DNA from 3 places in the Paenibacillus sp. J2R1T-4 genome. Region 2 is predicted to be linked to each of the others. Evidence: riboswitches for the same ligand, from Rfam matches in the RefSeq annotation. Region 2 holds a riboswitch; each other region holds the start of a gene.
The links. Region 2 has a riboswitch for cobalamin ahead of AC58QD_RS30110 (ABC transporter substrate-binding protein). Riboswitches for the same ligand answer to the same signal wherever they lie in the genome.

Region 1 (3,284 bases), on a different contig from region 2:
GATTGAAGGTCTCAGCTTAATTACTGCAGTCTATTTTGTATGTAATATTGCTCTGTCACTAGACAGAGCTTTTTCTTCGCCTTATAATGAAAATGATTATCAATATCGGTCTGATAATGAATAACATTATATTAAGGGTGAACCGAGCATGAATGCAGGAAGTGTTGATCTCCATATACTCGAGCATAAGTTCAATGTGGTCTTAACGAAACGCGAGCAGCCTGTATTCTCTGTTCGAGGTGAAGATCTTTTACACTCTGAGACCATACTCGAGCTGCTGCAAACTTATAAACCTTTGATCAAGGCCGATGAAACGACAGCACCGGCAGCTTATTTCTGCGGTTTTTTAAGTATGTTAGGGCTGGCTTTGCAATATTCTGTTTCGATTTGGAACAGAAGCTTCGATGTCACGTTATCTAACCTTACAATCCAGTTGTACACGGACAGGAAGACCGGCTATTCTCGCTTTGCTTTTGTGATCCACCCATGGTCGGAAGAGGCTGCTCCATCGGATTGTGCAGCAAGAGATGAATGGCGCGAACGGATACTATCTTCCTACTATGAGAAGACGGCTCGCCCTATCATAGAGTGCGCTTCGCAGGTCTCTGGGCTTGATGCAGGACAACTATGGGGTCAATTCCCAACCCGAATGAATTATTTCTTGGAGGTATTTCACCAAGAAATCGAGGAATCTATAGCTGGTTCACCGGAAAGCTCTGCTGCTATCTCGGTCGGGAAGAATAGGTTATTCGATGATTATGACTGCTTGTGCAGTCTGAGTGGATTGATCTTCGGCCGGACTAAAAACCCGCTTGATGTAAAGATTCGTTACATAGAGGATTCCCGCAACCCAGACAAACAAGTGAAGATGAAGAATGCCTGCTGCCTATACTATAAGACGGGGGAAGGGCAATATTGTTACACTTGTCCCCGATTGAATGAATCTGATCGTGAGGCAATAAGAGCCAAATATCGAGCACTTGATCCCGTTTAGACTTATTCTTTTTGCAACTTGCATTGACGGTTTTGTGCTGGAAGAGTATGATGATACAGTTGTAATGCAATAATTTCATATTGTGGAAATAGGTGTTCTAGCTTATGGCTAGAGCTTAAAAGGGAAGTTCGGTGAAATACCGATGCGGTCCCGCCACTGTAACAGAGTAGTCTCAGCCACCATGCCACTGATCGATTCGATTGGGAAGGCAAGCTGACGATGATGATTCTGGAGCCAGGAGACCTGCCTATTTGAACAACACTGCTTTACCTACGGGAGATAGGGAGGTGTTAGATGACCGGTGCTTATTTGAGTTGTCTCAAAACATGACGGACGTCTTTACCTTGTATTTGTTACGAGGTGGAGATGTCTTTTTTTGTTGGTTTCTTATCAGAAAATTGGAACTGGGAGGAAAATGATCATGAAAAGCAGCAATATGGGTTACCCGAGAATCGGCGCAAACCGGGAATGGAAGAAGTCGCTTGAGTTGTTCTGGCAAGGGAAGCTGACGGAGGCGGAGTTCTCGCAACAAATGGAGACCATCCGTCTTCGTAATTTGCAGGTACAGGTGAGCAAAGGAATCGAGATCATACCTGTGAATGATTTCAGTTTGTACGATCATATGCTGGATATGTCCACTATGTTCGGTCTAGTCCCCAAACGCTTCTCGTATGAGGGCGGAGTAGTTCCAGTCTCCACCTATTATGAAATGGCGAGGGGGAATCAACAGGCAACCGCCTGCGAAATGACCAAATGGTTCAATACGAATTATCACTATATCGTACCTGAGCTTCAAGATGCAGTGCCTGTTCTGGTTGAGAATCGTCCCTTGACTGCTTACCGCGAGGCGAAGGAGAAGCTGAATATCGAAGGTAAGCCGGTGTTCGTCGGACCCTACACATTCGTTAAGCTTTCCAAAGGCTACCCTGCAAGCCAACTCGCCTCTATACTTGAGACTTTCGTCCCTCTTTACATTCAGATTGTACAGGAGCTACAGCAGGAAGGGGTGCAATGGGTTCAAATCGACGAGCCGAGCTTAGTGACGGATGTCTCGGATTCTGACATGAGGCTGGTTGCCTCGATCTATGAACAATTGAAGCAAGCTGCACCAAAGCTGAAGATATGGGTTCAAACTTATTTCGAGTCTGTTGAACATTATGTACAACTAGTGGCATTTCCTGTAGATGCGATCGGACTGGATTTCGTTCATGGACAGGGAGCTAATCTTAGCAGCTTGGAGGCTTATGGCTTTCCAACAAATAAAGTGTTGGCAGTCGGATTGGTCGATGGGCGTAATATTTGGAGCTCTGATTACGATGCCAAACTTACGATTCTAGAGCGGATTTGCCAAGTCGTTCCGCATGAGCGGCTTGTGCTCCAGCCTTCCTGCAGCTTGCTGCATGCTCCTGTCAGCGCGGAAGGGGAGAGTAAACTGGATCCGGTATTGCGCCAAGCACTCTCATTTGCCAATGAGAAGCTCGATGAAGTGAGAGATTTGACTCAAGCAATCAACGAGGATTATGGAGCTATCGAAAGGCAAATGAAACGCAATAGAACAGCCATTCTGGACCTTAACCAATCTTCATCACGTAATGTGGCAGCTGTGCAACAAGCAATCAAGCAGCTGCAAGCTGAGAAAGAGTTGCATTCCGGCCGTAACTGTGTTTTTGCAGAGCGCCGTCTTGTCCAAGAGAAGAAGTGGCAGCTTCCATTCCTGCCCACGACAACGATTGGCAGCTTTCCGCAGTCCGCTGAGGTTAGACAAGCACGGCTGAAGTTCCGAAAAGGAGATTCATCGAAGGTGCAGTATGATGCTTTTGTACGGGAGCAGATCAAGACCTGGATTGAGCTGCAAGAGCAAATCGGGTTGGATGTTCTGGTGCATGGCGAGTTCGAACGGACCGATATGGTTGAGTTTTTCGGTGAGAAGCTGCCCGGATTTGCTTTTACCCAGAATGGTTGGGTACAGTCCTATGGCTCCCGCTGTGTGAAGCCTCCCGTCATCTATGGGGATATACATTTTGATGAACCGATGACCGTAGAGGAAACCGTCTATGCACAATCGTTGACTTCCAAGCCTGTAAAAGGAATGCTGACGGGTCCGATTACGATTCTGAACTGGTCCTTCGTTCGGGATGATATTACTCGTGAACAAGTTGCTTTTCAGATCGCCCTGGCTTTGCGCAAGGAGGTAGAAGCTCTGGAATGCGCAGGTATTGAGATGATTCAAGTGGATGAGCCCGCCCTGCGCGAAGGGTTGCCGCTTAGAAGAGACGATTGGGCTGCTTAC
Region 2 (3,284 bases):
TGGAATTTGCCGTTGAAATTAGCTAATCGGAATACGACCCATAGACTGATTAGTCCGGTTGTAAAAGCCACAATCGGAATCGTCCACTGCCCGAACAAGGCAAACTGCAGACCAAACAAAATAAGGAAGGCCGCTCCCACAGAGGAGCCTGAGGCCACACCTAATGTATATGGATCCGCAAGCGGATTACGCAGCACGCCCTGAAAGCCTGCCCCAGCTAGTGACAAGCAGCCGCCTACAAGAATACCGAGCATTATTCTAGGAAATCGGACTTTCATAATAATTTGTTCCGAGGATTCCGGCCATTGCACCTGAACCCAGTCCCCGACGAACGGGATATGGTGTAGTAAGATCAGCCACACATGAGAAATGGGAAGGCGCGCAGACCCCATCGACAAGCTGATCACTATGGAGAGAAGAAGGAGAAGCATGCCTGCTCCTCCCCACAACAACAGTTTCTTCTTCATGAGTTATTTCACCAGATCAGGATAAATCGCTTTGGCGATATCGATCAAACCTTGCGTCACGCGTGGACCTGGACGGGACAACAAGTTATCATCCAAGCCTTTAACTGCGTTATTCTTGATAGCCGTAATTTTTTCCCAGCCTCCGCGGCCGCGAATCGTCTTCTCGAGATCAGGTACACCCTTTGCGAACAAGATCACATCAGGATTAGATTGAATGATTTTCTCTTCGCTGATTTGTTTCCAACCAACCAGATCAGATGCTACGTTAACGCCGCCTGCCAGTGTAATAAGGTCGTCCATGAACTCTCCTTTACCTACCGTCCAGCCTGGGGAGAACTCAATATACACTTTTTTCTTTTGCTCTTCCTTTAATCCTTTTACTGCATCTACAACTTTTTGTTTCTCTGCTTTCATCTGAGCTACTACCTTCTCGGCTTGCTCCTGAGTATCGGTAATTTTCCCATACTGAAGAATACGCTCCATTGCTTGGTCAACCGTCTTAGGTTCTACAGAGAATAAGTTCAATTTCAATTCTGTCAGCTTTTCAACCGACTTCTTGTTCAAGGACAGCCCTGCGAATACGATCTCCGGATTAGCGGCCAGAATCGCTTCTGTATTCCCTTGCAGATTCCCCATCTTAGGCTTCGTCTTCGCTTCTGCCGGATAATCATCATAATCGGACACGCCATATATTTTGTTACCTAGTCCTAAAGCGAACAATACTTCTGTCTCACTCGGCGATAGCGATACGATTCTTTCTGGTGCTTTGGTGAACGTTACTTCTTTACCCGATGCGTCTTTAACCGTTAATGGATATACGGTTTTTTTGCTGTTCGCTGTTGCTTGCGGGCTTGCACTCGGGCTCGGACTGGAAGCAGTAACCGGCTCCTTGATCCCTGATGGACTTTCTTCTTTCTTGGCACAGCCGACTGCACTTGTCAGTAGTAACGCAGCAGCAAGTAACCATACGATTTGCTTCTTCATGCTAACATTCTCCCTCTTACTATGTAGTTGAGCTTCCTCGAGAGAATACCGTGGACACACTTGCTAGGAACAACAAACAACAAAAACCTCTACCCGTGGCAGGATAGAGGTTCAGCAAATCAAGGGAAACGTCGTGACCATCGTAACGGAGCTGTTTGCGCTGAAACGTATGTTCACTTCCTGATTCAGCCGGTCCTTTTCCTCGAAGGATTCCAAGAGCTGTACACCATATAGGCAGGTCTCCTGACTTATAGGGTTACGATTCCCTCACAAACTTGCATGAAGAAATCCCTATTTCACAGTGGCGGGACCGCGTCAGTCTTTCACTGACTTCCCTTTTAACCGTCATCTTTCAAGCTTACAGCCAAGAACATGTACGGCACCTATAGGTAGTTCCAAGTATTCTATTGATTAAGCATCACGTATGAATTATAGACCATGGTCATCTATCTGGCAAGGGTCGGCAAAAACCAGATTACATCTCGGCAATCAGCCAGCGCCAGAGTTGGGCAAGGAGGAAATGCCTTTGCCATCAATGCGTCACAGATCGCAGTAGTTAGAATCCGCCCTCAGGGTTAACCGATCATATCTCTATGAAATGTAAAACCTCTGGTGCATTATGCTCCAGAAGTTCTTGGCAGTTGAGTCAATTGCAAAAAGGTTGTTACTACTTAGGTCCTGTAGAGACCAGTTTGCCACTGCTAGTATAGGTTATTTGGGTGAAAAAGACAGCTTTTTCCGGGATAGCAAGTTTTGCTACTGGTTATTTGGCCTGGATTGAGGAGAATCAGTTCACAATGCGGAAATAAGGGATAGTCAGATTGGCTGCTACGTGCCTGAGCGATGAAATGGCCCAAATAGACAATAGTAACATGGCTTATCTGTAAGTTTCGCCTCACTGTAATTCCTACTATCCACGATAAACAGAAATGTAGCAGGAAAAAACAGCGATTTTCGCATACGGAAGGTGGAACCACACAACGGATTCGAGTAATCGAAACCTAAGCAGTAACCAAAAAGCAATTATTTTCAATACATAACCAAAATCAGCTTACTTAATTGCAAAAAAGCAACTATTAGACCACCAAGTCCACTTTTAATTGCTTTCCTGCAACTAATTAGGCCCAAACACCCCGGACACCCTGATTTAATTGCTTTTCTGCAACTAAATTCACCCGCCGTCCTTCAAGCTCCTCAAGCATTCGCAATCTTATTGAAGGAATGAACCGTAAGCACATAATAGATAAAGTAAATGCCCGCATAAGCCAGCATCGACACCGTAATAGGGAAGAACAAGTTAATTCCTATGAGACTTCCAAGCAGGGACGAGAATGCATGAATAATGATTGAACTGTGCAGCATCCCGACGAGTAGAGGAAGCAGGAAGACGAATAGGGATTGCTTCGCAATGGAGCTGCGTATTTGTTTGCGGCTTAAGCCGATTTTATGCAGAATCGCATACCTCTCTTTGTCTGCTTGTGCTTCTGTCAATTGCTTGAAATAAATCATACTGCCCGTAGCAGCAAGCAACACGAGTCCCAGAAATCCAAAAATAAACACGTTCAGGCCTGATTCTTCCATCCCTTTTCTGTATTCTTTATAAAAGGCGAACAACGGATCATGATCGGTACCCTTGTTTAACTCCAGCAGTTTGGCGGAAGTGTCCGCAGTCGTTTTCTCGCCTTGTACTTTGTATACTTTGTAGATCAATGGAGCGGTTTGTTTGGCCAGATCAGCGAACATAGCATCACTAATAATGAAATAGAAATCAGGGAATTTCCAATTCAGTACTCTCTCTTCCAATAGATCGACAAATTGAATCGTGCTAGTCCC
Region 3 (3,284 bases), on a different contig from region 2:
TTAGGTGACAAATACGGCATCGGATAATAAGTAGTCGAATTTGCGTACGTGCGTGTCTCTATTAGCTCTACTACGGGCATAACGCTCGAAGTGGCGTTTTGGATATAAGAGATGCTTTGTGTCGGTGCTATGGCCAATCGATAAGCGTGATACAGACCGTGCTGCTGCACTTGATCCCTCAGTCTCGCCCAGTCCTGGCGGTCCGGAATGGACATCCCTTCGAATAGCGCTGCCACCTTTGCAGTTCCTGGAGAATAGTCCTGGTCCAGATAGCGATCAAAATAAGTGCCTGACGCGTATTCCGAACGATCGAAATCTTGAAACGTTATTTGACGGGCCTTTGCAATCTCCATGCTTTTCTCAATAGAATAATAATTCATCATCATGAAGAATGTTCTGGCAAAATCTCTCGCTTCCGCACTCTCATAGGCAATACTATTCTTCGCAAGATACCCGTTCAGATTCATGGCGCCCAAACCTACGGAATGCAGTTCAGAATTAGCTTTACGTACTCCAGGGGCATTCTCTATTGTAGTGAAGTCGCTTACGGTCGTTAAGGCTTCCATGCCTAGCTGTACCGACTCTTTAATGGCCTTGCGATCCATGACGTTGACTATGTTAAGAGAAGCCAGATTACAGCTTATATCACGAAGGATCTCATCAGGCTTGTCATAGTCATGAATAATGGACGTTTCTTGCAATTGGAATATTTCGGTACACAGGTTGGACATCTTCACAGACCCTAGCGCTTTCAAAGCATGCACGTTGTTAGCGTTCGACTTATTCATGATATAAGGATAGCCGGATTCCAGCTGAATCGTAGCGATCTTGGTCAACATCTCCCTTGCACTCATCACAACCTTCTTCGTTACTTTCGGGTTGTCCAGCAGCTCCTCATACATCTCGTCCAGATCAAGATCATCCAAGTGCTTGCCGTAAGCTTGATAGACGGAATACGATCCGAATACGTTTAGCGGTTTGTTCTCCTCTGCCAGCTTGTATAGCTTGTTAGGCACGATCAGCCCAATGGACAATGTCTTAATTCGCGACTTCTCATCCGCATTAATTTTCTTGCAATCCAGAAACTCCAATACGTCCCAGCCAAAAATATTATAATAAGCGGCGCCGGAGCCTTTGCGTTGGCCCATCTGATCCGCATACGAGAATGCATCCTCCAACAGCTTCATGATTGGCATGATGCCCTTTGCTGCGCCTTCTACACCTTTGATCGGTTCGCCGCGTCCTCGCAGCTTGGACAGGTTGACAGCCACCCCTCCGCCGATTTTGGATAATTGCATACAAGTACCGATAACATAATTAATCGAATTGAGAGAATCATCCGCCTCGAGCAAGAAGCAGGATACCATCTCGCCTCGACGGCTCTTACCCGCATTTAAGAACGTTGGGGTAGCCGGTTGCAATCTTTGCTCCATCATGGCGCATGCAATCCGTTTGGCCAGCTCTGCATCTCCGCGTCCAAGGAACAAGGCTACAATAGCTACACGATCCTCGTAACGCTCCAGATACAGTCCCTTGTCATTCGTCTTGAGAGCATAGTCCTTATAAAACTTTGAGATCGCCATGTAGGATTGAAATTGAAACTCGCTGTCCGCCGTGAGATTGTACACTTCTTCCACTTGTTCATATGTATACTGGTCGAACATATTGGTATAGTAATTTTCCTCTATCAAATAGTTCAGTTTCTCTCTTAGAGAAGCGAAGGATACACTCTTAGCTTCCACTTCCTCCATAAAAGCGGCAACCGCTTCTTTGTCCTTGTTCAAGTCGTAGAATCCATCGATTCCTTTGTTCATCAATTGGTTGTTCAGTTCAATATGCCGCAACGCGTCTCATCCCCTCTTGAAATCGTTCTACATCGCTAGTAGTTCCTGACAGTTCAAATTTATGTACAATTGGGACCGCGAACAGCTCAGCAAGCGTATCGGCGCTCTTGGCGAAGGAAGTACCCCAGTTCCGGTTCCCGCTTGCGGAAACACCTTTCAAATAGCCGCGATTACGTCGAAGAAAAGAAATTACATTATCCGGGGCGTTGCCGAATCCGGTTGTATAAGTAACCATTACGAAGGGCTCGTTCAGGTCTTCCCGTTCACAATCCTGCAGCTTCACTGCCTTCACACCGAGCTTCCTGACGAATTTCTCAACATTCCCGGTGCGGGAGTCATATACCACTAACATGATGTTCTCATCCTCCAATATAAAAGGTGCATCTGACTCGGGTAGCGAAGTCAGACACACCTTGATCATGAATGGTCCTATACACGATTCGTCCATTGGACGAATCATGATGCATTCTTGCAAGCTTGTCCGACACTTCCCTATCTCCCGTAGGTTACACAGTGTCTATGAACGGGCAGGTCTCCTGGCTTCAGAATCATCACTCGATCCACCTTCCCGGCATAGCGGCCAGTGGCTTGTCGAATCGAGCTCTTCTGTTACAGTGGCGGGACCGCATCGGACTTTTGTCTACCGAATTTCCCTATTAAGCCTAGTAGGCAACTACCTCACAAGGCACCCATTCACATCAATATATAGTTGTCTTCTCAAAGATTATATCAATATATTGAAATTGTCAATGAATAACTAGCAGATTTGACCATGAAAAAACGACTTAGGACTATAGCCCTAAGTCGTTTGTTTTGCGTCATTTTTCTGACAATTAATTGTCAGCTTTGAAGGTAATCGTCTTACCATGCGCTTTGGCTACTTGCTCGGCATAACCTTCGAACAAGCCTTTACCGCTGTACTTGGTCATCAACTCTTGACGATATTTCGGCCAATTAGAAGCATCCTTCTCGTCAAAGATGATTTGGGTATGGAACTTGTGCATTTGAGTCCGGAATGCAGACAGATCCATTCCAGGGATCGGTGATACGTTAGTACCTAAAAGGGCATACTTAACTTGTTTTACACGCTCCAAGATTTTACGGTCACGATCGGTTTCGTTAGGATCAATCAACTCAAGCCCAAGCGCTTGTGGTCCGATGTTGATGTTGCCGGCAATTCCTGCATAAATATCCAGGAACTTTCCTTGATCGGAAATATCACGTTTGTATGCCGCAGGATCAATAGTGATTTTTTTACCTTCTTTTTTATAATGAGTGCCTTCTTGACCATAGTGTGTCAGCAGGAAGCCTTCTTCACCTACGAGCCAGTCCATAATCTCTACAGTACGTTGAATTTTGTTTGCAGGAGCTTTGGCACTGAATAGGAAAGGTGTACCTGGAAGCGCTTGATAGCTCGCTCCATTCGTATTTTCGATGTGG

Region 1: it holds a riboswitch for cobalamin, as region 2 does, so the genes downstream of both, metE (5-methyltetrahydropteroyltriglutamate--homocysteine S-methyltransferase) here and AC58QD_RS30110 (ABC transporter substrate-binding protein) in region 2, are expected to answer to the same signal.
Region 3: it holds a riboswitch for cobalamin, as region 2 does, so the genes downstream of both, nrdI (class Ib ribonucleoside-diphosphate reductase assembly flavoprotein NrdI) here and AC58QD_RS30110 (ABC transporter substrate-binding protein) in region 2, are expected to answer to the same signal.

What each region holds. Positions count from the first base shown of each region.
Region 1 is NZ_JCAUBA010000002.1:451,750-455,033, forward strand. It holds gene AC58QD_RS05705 (amidohydrolase family protein) at 1-20, shown strand, start outside; gene AC58QD_RS05710 (hypothetical protein) at 149-994, shown strand; cobalamin riboswitch at 1,068-1,259, shown strand; gene metE (5-methyltetrahydropteroyltriglutamate--homocysteine S-methyltransferase) at 1,410-3,284, shown strand, end outside.
Region 2 is NZ_JCAUBA010000029.1:36,420-39,703, reverse strand. It holds gene AC58QD_RS30115 (FecCD family ABC transporter permease) at 1-467, opposite strand, end outside; gene AC58QD_RS30110 (ABC transporter substrate-binding protein) at 471-1,451, opposite strand; cobalamin riboswitch at 1,668-1,853, opposite strand; gene AC58QD_RS30105 (FtsX-like permease family protein) at 2,646-3,284, opposite strand, start outside.
Region 3 is NZ_JCAUBA010000007.1:180,520-183,803, reverse strand. It holds gene nrdE (class 1b ribonucleoside-diphosphate reductase subunit alpha) at 1-1,844, opposite strand, end outside; gene nrdI (class Ib ribonucleoside-diphosphate reductase assembly flavoprotein NrdI) at 1,831-2,196, opposite strand; cobalamin riboswitch at 2,354-2,552, opposite strand; gene AC58QD_RS14275 (extracellular solute-binding protein) at 2,678-3,284, opposite strand, start outside.